One region of the Paenibacillus sp. 481 genome, then DNA from elsewhere that is predicted to be linked to it. Evidence: riboswitches for the same ligand, from Rfam matches in the RefSeq annotation. Region 1 holds a riboswitch; each other region holds the start of a gene.
What was found. Region 1 has a riboswitch for cyclic di-AMP ahead of KIK04_RS10190 (resuscitation-promoting factor). Riboswitches for the same ligand answer to the same signal wherever they lie in the genome.
Positions count from the first base shown of each region.

Region 2: it holds a riboswitch for cyclic di-AMP, as region 1 does, so the genes downstream of both, KIK04_RS09700 (C40 family peptidase) here and KIK04_RS10190 (resuscitation-promoting factor) in region 1, are expected to answer to the same signal.
Region 3: it holds a riboswitch for cyclic di-AMP, as region 1 does, so the genes downstream of both, KIK04_RS05195 (hypothetical protein) here and KIK04_RS10190 (resuscitation-promoting factor) in region 1, are expected to answer to the same signal.
Region 4: it holds a riboswitch for cyclic di-AMP, as region 1 does, so the genes downstream of both, KIK04_RS24075 (3D domain-containing protein) here and KIK04_RS10190 (resuscitation-promoting factor) in region 1, are expected to answer to the same signal.

Region 1 covers NZ_CP075175.1:2,344,595-2,349,243, forward strand. The annotation lists gene rnmV (ribonuclease M5) at 9-548, opposite strand; gene KIK04_RS10190 (resuscitation-promoting factor) at 691-1,812, opposite strand; cyclic di-AMP (ydaO/yuaA leader) riboswitch at 2,118-2,332, opposite strand; gene KIK04_RS10195 (TatD family hydrolase) at 2,525-3,292, opposite strand; gene KIK04_RS10200 (HD domain-containing protein) at 3,346-4,629, opposite strand.
Region 2 covers NZ_CP075175.1:2,241,482-2,246,130, reverse strand. The annotation lists gene KIK04_RS09705 (efflux RND transporter permease subunit) at 1-1,093, shown strand, start outside; gene KIK04_RS09700 (C40 family peptidase) at 1,332-1,826, opposite strand; cyclic di-AMP (ydaO/yuaA leader) riboswitch at 1,830-1,975, opposite strand; gene KIK04_RS09695 (carbamoyl transferase) at 2,252-3,067, opposite strand; gene KIK04_RS09690 (M1 family metallopeptidase) at 3,073-4,649, opposite strand, start outside.
Region 3 covers NZ_CP075175.1:1,194,407-1,199,055, forward strand. The annotation lists gene kdpA (potassium-transporting ATPase subunit KdpA) at 1-433, opposite strand, end outside; gene KIK04_RS24385 (potassium-transporting ATPase subunit F) at 495-575, opposite strand; cyclic di-AMP (ydaO/yuaA leader) riboswitch at 883-1,067, opposite strand; gene KIK04_RS05195 (hypothetical protein) at 1,119-1,562, opposite strand; cyclic di-AMP (ydaO/yuaA leader) riboswitch at 1,638-1,826, opposite strand; gene KIK04_RS05200 (hypothetical protein) at 2,153-2,581, shown strand; gene KIK04_RS05205 (CgeB family protein) at 2,799-4,052, opposite strand; gene KIK04_RS05210 (CgeB family protein) at 4,082-4,649, opposite strand, start outside.
Region 4 covers NZ_CP075175.1:5,672,094-5,676,742, forward strand. The annotation lists gene KIK04_RS24065 (DUF1796 family putative cysteine peptidase) at 1-233, opposite strand, end outside; gene KIK04_RS24070 (polysaccharide deacetylase family protein) at 392-1,534, shown strand; gene KIK04_RS24075 (3D domain-containing protein) at 1,638-2,399, opposite strand; cyclic di-AMP (ydaO/yuaA leader) riboswitch at 2,405-2,590, opposite strand; gene KIK04_RS24080 (PadR family transcriptional regulator) at 2,815-3,147, shown strand; gene KIK04_RS24085 (amino acid ABC transporter ATP-binding protein) at 3,414-4,136, opposite strand; gene KIK04_RS24090 (amino acid ABC transporter permease) at 4,129-4,649, opposite strand, start outside.

The DNA.
Region 1 (4,649 bases):
GTGGTTTATTATTGTTCATCCAACTGCTTTAGCGCAGCGGAAAATTCCTCGTACCCAATTTGAAACGCCATGCAGCGCTTTAAAAATTGCTTTCCGTTGCAATATCCGATGCCTAATATTTCACCAAGCTTCATCCGGCGCTCCGCAGATCCTGCGTGCGTCGTCAATCCCGCTTCCACCAAATGCGTCCACGTGAGTTCCCCCTCTGTAGAAGGCATCTCTGTACGCACTTGCTGAAGCGCTTTGCGAATCGCTTCGGGCGATGCATTTTCTACGCCTAAGTCACCTTTTTTGATGGCCTCATGACGTGGCAAAAAAGCATGCTTGCAGCCAGGTACATGCTGCGCAATAATTTTACGAATACGTTCCCCCGCATGATCGGGATCAGTAAAAATAATGACCCCCCGCCGCTCTTGAGCGAGCGCAATTCGGCGGATGGTCATATCATTAATGGCGGAGCCGCCAGTTTCTATTGTATCGGCCTCTACAGCCCGTTGAATGGCTACCGTGTCGTCTCGACCTTCGACGACAATAATTTCTCGTATCAACGCCCTGCTCCTTTCCTAAAAACACAAAAGAAGAGGGGTTTCCCTCTTCTTAGCGTGACATAAATAGTTACCAATTACTATATCATAAATACACGGTGGTGCTCAACAAAGCATGCCTGCCGCATTAACGGTATTGTCTATCCTAGTTTGCCTCTGGCTTCACAGGTCCAATCACGTAAATCGTGAACCCTCTCTTACGGCCGAAGCGTTTAACTGTCTTAGAGCTGTCAAAGTATACATCGACGATCTTCCCTTTTACTGCGCCACCTGTATCTTCTGCGCGACGGAAGCCGATACCTTCAATATATACCCACCAGCCGAGTGGAATAACTTTCGGGTCAACCGCAATTGTTCGCCCTTCAGTTACTTTTGTGCCGGAAGCTGTTTTCGCTCCTGGGGAGCCTTTTTTCTCCGTATAAGCCGTAAGCTGCACATTCGTAAGCATCTTCTTGTATTTGAAATCAATATCGCCTTTTTCGGCGTTTGAAATGTCCGGCGAACTCGCCGACAACGTCATTACTTCCGGTTCCTTTTTCGTACCATACGCTACAACCTGATTGACTTGCTTCGCTTTAACTTCCTTGTTCACGAGTTGGGCATATACAAGTTTGCCATCTTCAAACGTTCTCTCAACTTTGTGAACAACTTCGCCCGCTTTTCCTTGTTGAACCGTTTTCGTCTTCCCTTTAAGCAATGTAGGGTCTTCTTTCTTTACCGTCTGGTACGGAACTTTCACTTTCCGCTCAACCACATCTTTCTTAACCCTAACAATTCGAATATTCATATCGCTCGAAACTTTAGTGTTTTTCCCCGGGAATACTTTGTCGCTCTTACTCAAAGGGATATTAAAGGAGCTTAATGCTTCCGCCACATTCTTTTTCGTTGTATATTGTGTCCTCGTCTGACCTTCGAATGTAACTTTTACAGGAACTGCACGTTGAATGTGTACTTGCTGACCGTCTTTAATCTCGGCATTTACGGGTATCGACACGTCGTCGTGTTTACTTACCGCTATCGCGTGCTCATCCAAAACAGCGCGAAGCGTTTCTTGGCGAGTCTCGATTAAACGCTCTCGTCCATCAACGTAGACAGATAGCTCTTTTTTCGAGAGGCCAAACATAATTAACACACTAACTAACGTAACCGCTACCGCAACAACAGCAATGACAGAAACAACACGTACATTTTCATGCTTCCAACGCAATGCGAGCGACATGCTGGATGATCGGGGATCATGGGAATCTCGTTTAACGAACTGTCCCATTTCTCGGTCCTCCTTCATAGTCCCGCCGTCGAGTGTAATGCATGATACATCTGACGTGACTATTTGCAAATTTTTTACGAAGAGATTGAATATCTCGCATGTATGAATAAACTAGCAATCATTCATACTCTTCGCACCAATTCCAGCAAAGGCCTTGTATTGCCTCCGTTTCTTACAACCTATGACGCTTTTTTCTTCTTTATTCTAAATTTTAAGAGAAAAAAGAAAAGAAGCCTGGCGTAAGAGGAGACTCTTTCGTGGCTTCAGGTATGAATACCCAAACGTCAACAGCTTTAGGACGCACGACGACCTCTCTCCGCACGCTTACGAGGTTAGCTGTCGGGTTCGGGTCTGAGAGTCACCCTATTTGCACACACCGGCTCATGGCTCGGCTGCCCAAAATTCACCCCAAGGATTAATAATCCGCATCGTAGGTTAATGAGAAAGTAATCGATCCTTTCGCCTACCGATGTCTTGGTTCCCCCGCCCTCCAAAATTGGAGATTCAGCGATACTGGTTAATTGGAACAATATTCAAATGTTTTTGAACATCTGTGAGAAATCATATCGTGTTTACAACATCATTGTAAAGACGGTATCAATCACGTTTTTCGTTAAAAAGGGTTAAAATAATGTAATAAATCGCGGATTTCTTGATAAAATCCACTTATTTCGTGGTGTAGAACTTTTTTTCATTGGTTTTTCATTCATTTTCAACGAATGTCAAAACATGTAAGAGCATTTGCGGTCGTCATTCTGCAAAATTCTTCAAAATCCATCCCTTTTAATTCCGCTGCTGTTTCTGCAACCAGACGTACATAAGCACTCTCATTTCGTTTACCTCGATATGGATGCGGCGTCAAATACGGAGCATCTGTCTCGATAAGTAACCGATCATTCGGAATTTGAACGAGCACTTCTTTCGGTTGTTTTGCATTTTTAAAAGTAACAGGTCCGCCAAAAGAAATATAAAATCCCATATCAAGACACATTTTGGCGGTTTCCCAACTTCCAGAGAACGAATGCATAATGCCGCCCACTTCATTTGCCTTCTCTTCGCGTAAAATACGCACCACATCTTCATGTGCATCACGGTTATGAATGATGATCGGCATCCCTAATTCACGTGCCATCCCAATTTGCTGACGGAATACTTGCTGCTGTACATCTTTAGGCGACGTATCCCAGTAATAATCAAGTCCAATCTCACCGATGGCAACGACTTTCTCATGCTTTGTTAAATCTGCAATCCAATCCAAATCGGCTTGCTCCATCGTAACAGCATCAGTCGGATGCCAACCAACTGCCGCGTAAATGAAGTCATACTTTTCGGCAAGCGCCATCGTTGTTGGGATCGTCTCCCGATTAAATCCTACATTAACCATACGTGTAACGCCTTGTTCTAACGCACGAGCAATAATGTCCTCACGATCTTCGTCGAATGCCTGATTATCTAGATGCGTATGTGTATCAAATAACACTGTTGTCTCTCCTTTAATTTTGATTTCTTCTATATAAAAGGTCGCCAGACGTTCTATTTAGAACGACGAAACAGCAATTGATGAACATCGGGCGATAGCAAATGCTCTCTTTCCCTTAGCTTGTCCATCGGGAAATAAATAGAATGCTTGCCACGCTTCAACCCACTAATCGTTCGCACAATATTGGATTGCTTGGATAATTCAATAATCTGATCATCCCGATCAAGCAGCCAAATATGCTGCTGTGTAGATTCATCCCCTGATCGGTATACATCATAGGGATTGTCCGACGGTGAGTCTACATTTAACTCATATTCAGGATCCAGACCAATCGCTTCCCATTCTTGGCGAAGACGATTCATCATCTTATCATCTAACGAATCAACTTCAACGTACTTGTACAGTTTACGTTCCATAAAGCGCTGGCACAAGTCAGATAGCCGCTCATCTTCCTCATATATCCACTGAGAAAAAGCGGTCTGCACGAAAGCTTCATCTAGCCGCACATATTGTTCAGTCGTAAGGGTTCCTTCGAATAATGCATCCAGCGGTTTATAAAAGTAACTGAATGTATAGCCTGATTGATACAATTGTTTAGCCCGCTTGAAAATAAGTCGCAATATTAACTCTGAACTACGTGTTACAGGATGAAAATAAACTTGCCAGTACATTTCGTAACGAGACAGTAAATAGTGCTCGACAGCGTGCATACCACTCGCCTTTACAACGATACGACCATTAAACGGGCGCATCAATCTTATGATCCGCTCAATATCGAACGTACCGTAGTTCACGCCAGTAAAATAAGCATCGCGCAGCAAGTAATCCATCCGATCAGCATCTAGTGACCCCGATACGAGATTAACGACAATTTGCTTCTCGTACGTTTTGGCAATGACAGCTGCTATTTTGTCCGGGAAATCAGGGCTAACTCTTTTTAAGACCTCATTAACTTCGGTATTTCCTAAAATAATTCGGCAAGTCCAATCCTCATGATTCATATCAAACGCTTCTTCAATGGAGTGAGAAAAAGGACCATGGCCAACATCATGCAGCAAAGCAGCACACAGTACGACTAGCTGCTCGTCTTGTGGCCAATCCTCGTATTGGTTTCGTTCAAATTGTGAAATAATGCGCCGTGTAATTTCATATACGCCAAGTGAATGTGAAAATCGGCTATGCTCTGCACCGTGAAATGTAAAGAATGACGTTCCAAGTTGCCGAATACGCCGCAAGCGTTGGAACTCCTTCGTATTAATAAGATCCCATATCGTGCGATCCTGAACATGAATGTAATGATGTACAGGATCTTTAAATACTTTTTCTTCCTGTAGCATGAACATCCACTCCTCTCAGA
Region 2 (4,649 bases), 100 kb from region 1:
TGGCAACGACCTGAAGTTGTTCGTATATGGCGATAACTTGGACAAAATGAAGCCTGTCGTAGCTGATTTAGAAAAGCGGTTAGCGAAGGTAGAAGGTCTAAGTGATGTGCAGTCCAGTTTATCTGACGCATATGAAGAATACACATTTTCGATTGATCATAAAAAGCTAAGCCAGTATGGCCTAACGTCTGCTGATGTCGGCATGTTGCTCAGTCAACAGCGGGAACGGCCTGTGTTAACAACCGTCGAGAAGGACGGGGAAGAGCTGAATGTATATTTGCAGGTGAAAGAAGAAAAGACGAAGTCGGTAGATGACCTGTTGAATCGCGAATTGACGACTCCTCTTGGAACCAAGGTTAAAGTGTCTGAAGTCGTTAAGGTGAACGAAGGTACAACATCGGATACGATTACACGCAAAAATGGTCGTCTTGTGCTTGATGTCAGCGGCAAAATAAACGGAGCCAACGTTGGCGAAGTATCGGCTGCTGCTCAGAAGGAAGTAGATGCAATGAAACTTCCGACTGGTGTTGAGATTTCCACAGGCGGTGTGACGGCTGATATTCAAGAATCGTTTACACAGCTTGGAGTTGCCATGTTGGCGGCGATCGCTATTGTGTACTTGATTTTAGTTATCACTTTCGGCGGTGGAGCGGCGCCATTCGCTATCCTGTTCTCGCTTCCATTTACGGTTATCGGAGCGATGGTGGCTCTCTATATAGCTGGGGAGACGATTAGTATATCTGCACTTATCGGTATGCTGATGCTGATCGGTATCGTTGTGACGAATGCAATTGTATTGATTGACCGTGTTATCCAAAAGGAAGAGGAAGGCTATTCTGTACGTGAAGCCTTGCTAGAAGCGGCAACGACGCGTCTCCGTCCTATTCTGATGACGGCGATCGCGACGATCGGGGCGTTAATTCCGCTGGCTATCGGGATGGAAGGCGGCGGCGTAATCTCTCGTGGTCTCGGTGTGACGGTAATCGGTGGCTTGACCAGTTCGACACTGCTGACGCTGCTTATCGTACCGATCGTCTATGAGATGATCGTGAAGCTGCGCCGCAAGAAATCGAATCATAATGCTGCTGCCTAACGATAAACCATAAACGTAAAGAAATAGAGAGCTGTTCTCCATGATTGGGGAATGGCTCTCTTTTTGCTTGTTTGCTAGGCAGTGTGGAATGATAGCGTTTGTGTTACTTTTTGAAAAAAAGGGTAATACGAATTATACGATGTTCAACCTGAAATAAAACAAGCCTGGTAAAGTGCGATAATATCGCCTTTTACCAAGCTTGTCCCATAAACGAATAGCTTATAACGTGAAATGAATGCTATTTGCCGCTCTGTGCAGTTGCAACTGCATAGCTCGCGTAACTGTCGAACTTCTCTTCGGCCATTACGCGACGAGCGCCCAAATAGCGCTTCTCATAATAGTCCATGCTTAGTTTGTCGATGCGTACACCGTCGTTGGATGCCGAATGAGCAAACTTGCCGTTACCGACAAAAATACCAACGTGTGATACACCTTTACCGCTAGTGTTAAAAAAGACCAAGTCTCCAGGACGGAGTTCATCTTTGCTGACCTTATCTCCTTCTTCAAATTGCGAGGAAGAGGAACGAGTCAAATCGATGCCCATTTTGTCGAATACGTATTTCGTAAAGCCCGAGCAGTCAAAACCGCTTGTTGTCGAACCTCCGTATGAATACGGAACTCCTAGTAAGTCTTCGATCGTATTGTCCATCTTGGATGCTGCAAATGCGCTGCCTGTACTAAAAGAGAACAGGACGCTCAGACCCAGCACCGCTGTAGCCAGCTTCTTTTTCAATTGGTTAAGCCCCTTCCTTGCCTGCGAGGTTAGCTGAAGGGTTCGGTTGAAGGTAACCTATGATCTCTGCTTGCGGCAAGATCAATTCACCCGTAAAGACTGGTTCCCCCGTTTCCCGGATGTGGACGGGAATTCGGCGCATTTTGGAATGTCACATCTAGATTACGGTACATAAATTACAAAATTGAAAGAACTAGATCTGATTTAATTACAAAGTTGTAACAAATCTAAGGTTTATTTTAGCAGACGGGTTTTGTTTTTACAAACCATTTTTGCCCTATTCACAAAAAAAACTTGCTTGATCGGCAATAGCCGACGACAAGCAAGCCTTTTTATGCAAGATCTGTTCGATAAATGTAACGGTCAGGAAATGGTTCGACAACGATTATTCAGCAACCGCTCGTTAACTACTGTAACTACCGTAACTACTTCGTGTTGTCTGCTTCGCGCCATACCGCGTAGCGGGCAGATAGCCCCCACATTTTAAGAAATACGCGCACGGCTGGGAACGCTTGCTGCAAAATAAGTGCCGTCATTCCCGTCCATAAGAAAGCTGCACTGGTTACAGCTATGCTGCACGCCAAGCCTATAGCCATAAATAGGGCCGATAGTCCAAGTGTAGGCAGCAAGCGCCTTATGCCAATACCAAGAGCACGATGCAGTGCCGTCTCAGAAGCGACGCCAAATTTTAAAAAGAGGAACACATGGTGTAACAGCCAGCCGCCTAAAGCCCATACGAGCGCGAATGGTAACAAATCAGTAAGGAGTGTTTGTAAGCTCGGATGCCTAGCTAATGACTTTGCTGCCAGCGGTATGAACCAGTAGGCCGGTGCCAAGAGTACGGTCATTTCCAACACATATAAAAATAGTATCGATTTCCACGTTGTTTTGATGCCTTTAAAAAAGCTAAGTCCTACACGCGAGTGCGCCATGGAGTAAAATAGGCCAGCATGGATGAGCGGGGTCAGTAGCATGTGAACAACAATAAACGCTAGTGCCGTCCACAAATAAGGTGTATACTCGCTCGTCTTCATCAAATGAAACTGGCTTTCCATTATAAACAGCTGCGCACTTAGTTCAGTTGGCGGGGGGTTAGGGTAACGATGGAGCACGGGAACGACGATATCTTCGATGAATCGGTACAGAAAAAAGCCCCACAGCAGCTGATATAAGAACAAAATAATGCCGATATACACATGATCTTTTAACCAAGTCCATCCTTCATGTACATATAATTTCATCGTTATCACCACCCTAGCACGTTCGTTATCGCTTCCATTAATTTAACGACAGTCAAATTGGAGCGCGTTCGCAACGGTTCTTCAACCTCAGCTCGCATATAATTGTTAATATGCTTATTTTCGAGCACGATTTTGTAAAGGGGATCAACCATGACCCATTCTAACGGTTTGGGGTGGCTAATCTTGTAGCGAATGCGATCACCATCGCCATTCCATACTTTGCGTGTAATGCTGCCGTCAGCAAAGCTGAACACAATGGTGATGTTCGGATAATCGGCTCCCAGCTTCCGAATATGTACGGTAGATTCGTAGTGATTATCGTTTCCTTGGGCAATTCGCTCGGTCTGGATACTTTCAACCGCAAAGTCAGCCATTTTGTCACTGTACACATATTGATTGAAAAATTGGGTCCATTTTTGCTTCGTCACCTGCTCGACGACCCGTTGGAAATCGGCAGTAGTCGGATGTTTGAAGCGGTACTTCTGCGTGTACGTTCGCAATATGCGCTGCATGGTCTTGTCCCCGACTTGAGCCTCCATCGCTCGTAGCACGAGCTTGGCACGCAAGTACACATTTTCGGCGTAATGATCTTGATGGTTGTAGCGCCATGCCTCAAGCTTCAATGGCGCTGGGCTCGTAATGTAGCTCGCCTGTACGGCCAAGTTAGGCGTGACACCGAATTCTTCTTCCATCAACTTATCTTCTGCATAAGAAGTGAAGCCCTCATCTAGCCATGCCTCTTCGAATTCATTGGAGGCGAGCAGGCCATAAAAATATTGATGGCCAATTTCGTGTACGACGGTTCTTTCTAAATCGTAGCCAGGGCTATCGTCCTCCGCGCCAAAGGCGGTAACGAGCGTAGGGTACTCCATGCCCCCAGCACCATTAGCCGATTTAGGCGGAACGACAATCGACAGCGTCGAATAAGGATACTCTCCGTACCACTCGCTATATTTAGCCAAGGCTGTTTTGGCCGCATATAAATATCTTTCTTTCAGTTCCTTATGCTTCGGGTCCAAATAAAGCTTAATGCGCACCCCAGGTACATGCTTGGCCGAAAAAGGTTCTTCAAAGTAGACGAAGTTAGGCGAAGCAGCCCATGCAAAGTCGTGCACATCATCGGCATAAAATTGATACGTTTTCCAGCCCTGCTCATTTACAGGTGTCTTCGTCGGAAACCCAGTTGCAGCCACGATATATGGCTCAGGCACTTTAATTCGGACACTATAAATGCTGAAATTCGAATAAAATTCCGAATTTCCATGGTATTGATGCACGTTCCACCCTTCGGATGTACGGCCACGAACGCCAGCTTTTTCATAGGCAGCTACCTTCGGGAACCATTGTCCAGCCATGACAAAGTTATCGGAGTAACCCATGCGGGCAAATACTTTGGGCAGCTTCACTTCATATTTCATTTTTAAAGTAATAGCCTCAGTTGCCTTAACGGGTTGCGGAAGCCTAATTTTCATGACCGTTCGATCAAGCTCGTTGCCATCATCCGGCTGCACATAATCAATTCGATTCATAAGTGAAAAGCCATCTGTCGTTTGCAGCGTGGTCACAGTCATACCGCCGAATC
Region 3 (4,649 bases), 1.2 Mb from region 1:
CTGTAAACATCAAGAACGTAATGCCGACCATTTGGGATAAATAAGATAATCCACTTTCCCCGCTGTAATGCTGCAAGTTCGTATTTGCCATAAAGCTTATTGCCGTATTAAAAGCGAGCGACGGCTCCATACCCGGAATCCCACTCGGATTAAGCGGCAGGATGCCTTGCAGACGAAAGATCGCGTAAGTAATGCCAATCATCAATATATTGGACAGCAGCGCTGCAAAAGCGTAGTTTTTCCAGCTCTGATTCACTTCTTTGATACCAAATAGTTTAAATAATAGTCGATCGAGCGGACCGAACACCGCATCTAGCGGCCGCGGCCCCCCGTTGTTGTCGAACACCTTGGCCAAATAAATTCCGGTTGGCCGCGCTAACAGCAGGACGAGCAGCAGCGTTACCCCGATTGAAATCCATCCTAATGCACTCATTGTATTTCCACCTTTCCCATATGACAGCGACTCTTGTCGAGCACCCTAGAATAAATTGTGTTTAAAATTTTTCTGGCTTCACTAATGCGTAACCTAAGTAGATGAACAAGGCCCCAACGATAACAAATAGTCCAATGGTCACAATCGTTCACCCCGATCTCCAACTTCCCGAGTACACCAGTGTAAGATGCCGATGCTCGTTAAGCCGAGCATACTAAGAAGCATTAACATGACCACGTCGTACATCTTGAATTCCTCCCCTTTTTCTGTTCAACTTTCCTGTTCCAGCAACGGTTTATCAGTAGCAGCACAAGTGCGCAAGATAACTGAATTTTTCGTCACGATACGTAAAAAAGCACGCAAAAAGGCCGCACGGAAAGAGGGTCCTTTCCGCGCGGCCTCACTAACGCACAGCAAATGAAAGCCGTACGTAGCCACGACGAAATAAGGCGGCCTCTATGGACGCTTACGAGGTTAGCTGACGGATTCGGGCGCATTGAGTCGCCCTACTTGGCTTGAGCCAAGATTCACCCCTCACATGCGCGACTTGCAGCTCGTGTGAGCTGTCGTTACGCATGCTGTACTTGTGGTTCCCCCGCTTCCGTCGATTGACGGAACTCAGCGATGAGCATAGCCTATTTTTTTAATGTGAAGACGAAGCATCGTTCATATCACGGTTCAGCATTTACAACGCTGTTGGCGTCGGGCAGTCTGTAACGGCATGAATAAGTTCCGTCATTAAAAAGCTTACTTGATCCGATTGCGTGAACACGATGTAGTTCGCACCTAGCAATCGGTAAATCGAATGCGGATGATGATGTTTAGTAACGACCGTTATCGGGTCTGTTGTCCAATGTCGGCACACTTGCAGCAAGCGGCACGTCAACGCGAAACTTTGCTCGAAAATGAAAATACGTCCTACAGGCACATGCGGTACGATCCAAGCTTTCGGATCGGACGTATTCAGGTGACACATGTGCTTGACACCCAACTTCTCCAGCTTCTTGGCCATTCGGGTGCTGTTTACAATGGCCGCAGTAGGTATCCCTGCTCCCCTTAACTGACGCACAAAGTCTACGCCCATCGCATTCGGTGCAAACACAGTAACGATGCGATCTGCTTCAAACATATCCTGTTCCTCCTGTCTTCATTACCGTCGCCTTTTTTTCCACAAGAAAGAGGAAATGCGCCAGATCAGACTAGGCACGCCTCTTCTCACACGCTTACGAGGTTAGCTGACGGATTCGGGAGCGAGAAGTCCCCCTATCAAAGCAGCACGCTGCTTCAAATTCACCCCTACGAACGGATAATGCGCAAATTTGCCCATTATGGCCGATTTCGCTTATTGGTTCCCCCGCTTCCGTCGATTGACGGAACTCAGCGATCTAGACGTTCGGATACGTTGTATTGCTGAACTGAATATTACGCCTGATTGCCTTAACCTGTAAATCACCGTGAAAGCTCATAAATGGTAATTCCGATGCAAGACATGCATGAAATCAAGTTCAATCTTCCAAAATCAGATCATTAGCTCGCTAACGCTCAACCGTTCGTGAATTATGGTGATTTCAAGAGATATTAGCAGCAATTCCAATAACGAGCTGCATGTAAGCGCTACTTTCAATGAAATTGGCGTAAAAAAATAGGTTTGTATCTATTTACACCGATTCCCAGATCACGTTAGGATACGCTCACAACGTTTTTGAGGAGGAGTTCGTATTGGAATGCTCGGGCGACCTTGAACTTCAGCGGAAAATGCTCATTACAGAGTGGCAGCGTTGGAATAACGAACGTTTTTTTAGCTCGATTCGTGCTTGCCGATTATGCACCGATGAACAGCCGCAGCCAACGGACGCGGCGTACGCAACAGATGTCAGCTTTTTTCATGACATGATTTTTTTTCGTAGTTGCCCTCGCCACGATGAGCATGCTCCAGCCGGAAGTGAAGTGCCGCTGCTGCCAAATTGGGTCCGGGAGCGCAATATCGACAAACCGATGCAGCAAATGGAACAACAGGAGCGTGCAGCTGCTCTGGAAGACGTCGTGCAGCGTGTTACAGGGCAGCCTGTTAAACGAATTTGGCTAAGCATCGTGCTCGAAAATGGAGGCAAGCTAGATATGGTGGAAATTGAACAAACGCTCATTTGACAAAATGCGCATAGAGCAAAGCCCGAGCAGATGTTGCCCGGGCTTTATGTTATTGTCCTACTCCTGTCAAGTAAAGGGTAAAGGTACAATATAGGGAGAGACGGTTGGGCATTTACAAGGTAGAGGTAGGATGAGGCAAGCTTTGATCTAGTAGGTGTCGTTGCTATCCATATGGACTAGGTTAGGTGAGTGGATTTGGTTGGTCATGTGGGCTGGGTCAGTTTGACTGGCCGATTGAATTTGATTGGTAGTGTGGGTTTGGTTGACCGAATGGGTTTGATTGGTCGATTGAGTTCAGTTGGTTAAGGTGCTGCTGTTGATCAGATGGTGGATCAAAAACGACGCGCAGAAGTTCGTTAATTCGATTCATATAGGTATGTTCTCTCATCGTCCGCTCTAGACTGCGCAGCGCGATTTCTCGTCTTGCCTCCTCGTTATGCAAGTAATATTCAACCTTGCTCACTAACTCCTCCGAGGATCTGTAAGTCTCAATTTCAACGCCAGGCGTATAAAAACGGGGCAAATCCGCGCGAACATCGGTTAGTTGGAGTGTTCCGCAACCGGAAATTTCAAACGTTCGTGGATTAGGTGAAACAGCGGGAATACGAGCTTTGTTGTTGTTAACCGTCTCATCCTCGACGGAGCGATGCATATTGATCACAATTTTGCTGCCGTTGTACAACGTCGCTGTTTCATGCGGGCCCATCCATTTATTTAACTCAATGCGCTTCTTGTAGCGAGAAAAATGGGTCAGGCGATCCCACCACAAGCCGGAGATTACGATGTTATGCGTCGCAAGGCGAGAAATAATCGGATTGAATGATCGAATTCGGTTCCAATAGCCCGAACCGATAAAGCTGACATCTCGGCGTACAGGGCTAATCGTATGGCGTGGGCGAAAATGGAGCGGAAACACTCCAAACGGCAAATAATGCACGTGCTTACAGCCTAATAAGCGATAATATTCGACGCAGTTTAATTCTAGCGTAAATACATAGTCGTAATGCGGCACGACAAGGGTCATAATGTCGGTATAGTAAGGATCGTCTGTAATCCATACAGCCGTCCGAATGCCAGACTGTCTAAGCTCATTCAGTTGTTCGACTGGAAATTCCATTCCATCTAATACAAGCACAAGATCGGGACGAATTTGTGCTGCCGTCTGCGCAACTGGATCACGTGGCCCTGCTATGGAAAGATGAGCAACTGTGCTTTGCAGCGTTGTTACAATGGCTTCATCCAATGGTGAATATGGAAAACCTTTTCCTGATGACACATACATGACATGAATCTGTCTCATGTCGGGATTTGCATGCACGGTATGCATAATAAATTGCGAGCGTCCCCGGATGTACCCCTCCGCATATCCTTTATGGTTCCCTTCATGTTGTCCACGCTGACGAGCATTCCTTATCGGATGCTTATTCATGGCAAGCGTCCGGCGCAACGACCTTAAATGGGACTTACGCATCTTACAGCTCCTCTCTTATCGCGTGACTCCTAGCCCTTCATAACCCTTAGCATTTGATCCACTCGATGCTCGAACGTATGGCGTTGAAAGGTCGTTTGCAGCCCGTTCATCGCTATACGAAAGCGCTCCGATTCATGATTTAAATAATAATCAAGCTTGTGAATAAGTTCGGCTGCTGTTTCGAACGTATCGATATCGAAGCCAGGTGTATACATTTCTAGAAGCTCACTGCGCGAATCAATGAGCTGCAACGTACCACAAGCCGCGATTTCGTATGTGCGGGGGTTTAAGGACTGACCCGTAATATGGAAGCTGTTTCGATTGTCCAGTCCGTATTCCGAAGGCCGATGCATATTGATAACAATCTTAGCCGCATTGTAATAATGAACAGTCTCCTCGATCGGCACCCAGCCTTCGCGCAACAGCGGTTTTAACTGTGCATACTGCGTTAATCGATCCCAATGTCCGCCCGCTATAATCACTTTTTTACGCAGGAGATAGGGGGCAAGCTCGTCAAATAAGCGGGCTCGGTTCCAAAATGCATTGCCGATAAAGCAAATATCGTACTTGTAACAGGCAGCTGTCCGCACAGGGTGG
Region 4 (4,649 bases), 2.4 Mb from region 1:
TGCTCACGCTGAAAATTTAATTGTCCAGAAACGATCAAGTTGTCCCGATCGAAAAAATAAGCAAACCGCGATTGTAGCAACCGATTCACCGAAGTAAGCTGTTCAGAAATCATCCAGTCCAAAGGCCCGCTGCTTCGTCGCAGCTGGCGGTCTTGCATTTTGAGTGCTGGCAAGCACGTTCCACCTAAGCTTAGCACGACATCGTACTTTCCTCGCAATTGCTCTCTCCTCATTGCGGCCATCCTCCCCCAGTCAGAACTGATGCAAGTACGCCATGATTTCTATTAATTTATGACAGAAAGACAGACAAGGTTTGGATGGAGAGCATATTTCCTTTTCACCAAGGACATAACAAGAACAATAACGTTTGCGGGAAAGGAGTAACTTGACTATGCGTATGCGCCAACTGCTCATTTGCTTGATTGCTTTTTGCATGCTATTGTCTACCGGTTGTTTCCCACATTCACGTGTAACATCCCCTGAGCCACCCACATCTGAGCAGCATTCCGTACCTGTAAAAACGACAGGGAACGTTTCACCTTGGACAAATGGAGCTGCTACTACTTGGCCTCCACATCAGTCGGGTCCAGATACGGGTACTCCTGACTTAGGAATTTTGCCAAAATCAGCGCAGCAGCACGTGAATCGGGATGAAGCGAAACAGCATTCCATAACACGCAAGGACAAGCAAGCAGACCGAAAAAAAGAAACGATTCGTTTCACCCTACATGCTGACGGAAATACGAAACAAGAGAAATGGACGAGTCGAACGAAGACGGCTAAGGTACATACCGCACAGTCCACACAATCGGCTCGCTCCGCTCAATCGCGGAAATCACAGAGCAAGCAACAGCAATTTAAGCTAAGCTTGGCACAACTAAGAATGAAGTATCCGCACTTTTTTAAACTGCGCGGCTCAGCTTCTGGCAAGCAAAAAGTTGCCTTAACGTTTGATGATGTGCCTGACCATATCATTACACCGCTCGTGTTGGACATTTTGAAAGAGCATCACATTCAGGCAACGTTTTTCCTAGTCGGTTCACGCGTAAAACAATATCCGCAGATCGTCAGACGCATGGTTGACGAAGGCCACATGATAGGCAACCACTCCATGAGCCATCCGTTGCTCACGAAGTTGTCGATGCCTGCTTTTACAACGCAAGTGTTGAACACGGAGCATATCATTGAGCAAGTTATCGGTTATAAGCCGCGCTTTTTCCGGCCTCCGTACGGTGCCATTAATGAAGAACAGCTACGTTGGGCAGGAAAACACGGTTATATCGTTGTTAACTGGGATGTCGATTCGAAAGACTGGAAAGGATTAAGCGGGGCCGAGATTGAGCAACTCGTCATGAGCAACGTTGAACCTGGTTCAATTGTGCTTCAGCATGCGGGTGGAAGCCCTCAAAATGGCTACTTGCGTGGGACGCTGCTTGCTCTGCCGCGTATTATTAAGAAGCTACAGGCCAAAGGCTACGATTTTGTGACTGTGCCTGACCTGTTTCACGATCAAAAAGAAAAAAAAGAGTCTTGATCGCTTATGTGTACACGAGGTACAACAAGCAATCAAGACTCGTCTATGGTTAGCCTCGTCAATGTAAGTGTTGACGAGGCCGCGTTGTAAGTTGAAGTGTTCGTTATTTCAAAACGTAAACTTGTACATTTTGAATGCCGAACGTATTGCCGACACGCTTGCTAACAGGAACAAAAATATCAATTTTGTTGCCATTAATCGCGCCGCCAATGTCACGTGCTGTAGCAAGAAGACCGCCACCAGGCAAATGTTTGAAATCATAGCCTGTAATAAACAGTTTCGTTCCAAGTGGAATCACGTCTGGATCAACGGCAACAGTTCCAAGTTCTAACTTGTTACCGAAGTAGTCGACTCCGCCCCATGGACCATTCTCGCTTGGATCAGCCGAATATGCGGTTGCTTTCATATTGGCACGCCACTTGTATTCCATTTCACGTCCAGACACTTGAACAATCTTATTCGAAGTTGACTTTGCTTTCATTGTCGCCACAGCCGCTTTAGGCTGAGCTTTAGATGGAGCTTTAGTCTGTGCTTTTGGTTGAGCTTTAGAACCTTCATTCTTGTTATCACCCGTTTGTTGTTCTGCTTGCTCCTTAGACTCCTTGGGCTGCTTCTCATTCGATGCTGTGTCTGCCGCAAATGGCAAATTCACTTTCAAGCCGCTGTATACGTTTTTAGGATCAATGTTCGGATTGGCAGCAAGTACTGCCTCTAAACCTAGATCATATTTATTGGCGATCGCATAGAAGGTTTCTCCCTCTTGCACCACATAGTTCTCTCCGTCTGCATAAACCGGTAAAATCTGTACAACAGCTGCTAAACCTAGTACTGCAATTGCTAATTTTAAAAATGTAATTTTCTTCATATAAGTATTCCTCCTTAGGTTGGCCTGCGGGGTTAGTTGTCGGATTCGGGTTAAGGAGTACCCTACGCATGTGTCAAACAATGAACAACGCAATCATTGCTCGTTAGCGATTCACCCCAAGACGCCGTCTTTATGTGACGGCTATCGGTCAATCATCCCCCGTACGGGTGTCGTTTCGGCTCGGAAAGGATCATATCACAATATTGTAACCTGTGCGCAGGTAGATCTTGTTAATCCTTGTAAACCTATGGATACCAATGGTTACAGCAATTTTACTTTTTCAAAAAATGTGCAGGTGATCAGTATAATACGTAAATGAGATTGGAAAATGATTGAAATCCATTGCAGGCTCATTTATACTATTACATAGAATTTCGATGCATAGATATTCTATGTGTTCGGGGGTGAACAAATAGTGATGATTAATAAAGAACTGATGAAAGGCAGTACCGTCATTTTATTGCTTACGGTATTGAATAAGAAAGAAATGTACGGCTATGAATTGATTAGGGAAATCGAGTACAGATCGGATGGCGTATTTACAATGAAGGAAGGTACGCTCTATCCTATTTTGCACACATTGGAAGCAACGGGGTGGCTTGATTCGTATTGGAGCGAGCATGATGGACGCAAGCGTAAATATTATCGCATTACCGATGAGGGCCGTACACACTTAGACGAGAAAAAAGTAGAATGGACACGTTTTCGCATCGCGGTTGACACCGTTATTGGAGAGGGGAATCCATAGTCGGCTTGGCACTGCCATTCATCGGCTACAGTTTTACAACACAGCTTGTTGACTTTGCCGCTGTCGGTCTTCTTTTATCCCTATATAGACGTAAAAATAGGATTCCACGCGGTCCCGGTCAGTCGAACCCTACTGGTCATGGTCCATCTGCGGCTCAATAAACTACATTTAGTCCTACAGCCACACAAAAAAGGAGCAGTCCAAACTCATTGAGTTCAGACTGCTCCTACTGCGCATCATACGCAGACGTTAAACGCCTTCCACTTTTACAACACTTTACTCAAAAACTCTTGTGTCCGCGGATGCTTCGGCTCGCTAAACAGCTCCCCCGGCTTCCCAGCTTCAACAATTTGACCGCCGTCCATAAAAATGACGCGGTCCCCTACCTCACGAGCAAAGCCCATCTCGTGTGTCACGATGATCATCGTCATCCCTTCGGCAGCGAGCGATTTCATCACTTCTAGCACATCGCCAACCATCTCTGGATCTAGGGCAGATGTCGGCTCGTCAAACAGCATCACATGCGGCTGCATCGCCAACGCCCGTGCAATGGCAATCCGCTGCTTCTGACCACCAGACAGCTGGGCAGGATACGCCTGTGCCTTCTCAGCGAGCCCTACTTTTTTAAGCAGCTCAAGCGCAAGCTGTTCCGCATCTCCCTTGTTCACGTTCTTCACTTTAATCGGCGCCAACGTAATGTTGTCCAGCACCGTCATATGCGGAAATAAGTTAAACGACTGGAATACCATTCCCATTTTCTCACGTGTTACGTTAATATCATGTTTGCTAGCATTGATGGACTGACCTTCAAATACAACGTTCCCTTGTGTAGGCGTTTCCAGTAAATTCAAACAACGCAAAAATGTACTTTTACCAGAGCCACTCGGCCCAATAACGACGACGACTTCCCCTTTAGCGATGCTAATATCGATGCCGTTCAAAATGTTGAGCTTACCAAAGCTTTTATGCAAATTTTGAACTTCAATCATTTGTCTTCAACTTCCTTTCCCAGTAGCCGATCAGCTTAGAAAGTGTAAATGTTAAAATAAAGTACGTCATGGCAGACCCTACTAAGGGGCCCATTGCCGTATAAGTTTGACTGCGGATAACTCCAGTCTGATAAAAAATATCGGCCAGACCGATAAAGCAAACGATTGCTGACTCCTTAATGATAACAACAAACTCATTGGCAATGGTCGGAATGACGGTACGTAGCGCCTGAGGCAATATAATGTAGCGCATCGCCTTCGCCTTCGTCATACCGAGTGAACGCGCAGCCTCCAATTGACCTTTATCAATCGATTGAATACCAGTCCGGAAAATTTCCGCCAAATAGGCGGCGCTATTCAATGAAAGGGCGATAACCCCTGCTATAAATTTGTCAAACTCAATCCCAAATTGGGGTAGTCCAAAATACACTATAAACAATTGGACAATAAGCGGTGTCCCCCGAAATATTTCGATATATACCGTTGCAACCCAACTGATCGGTTTGATCGGAC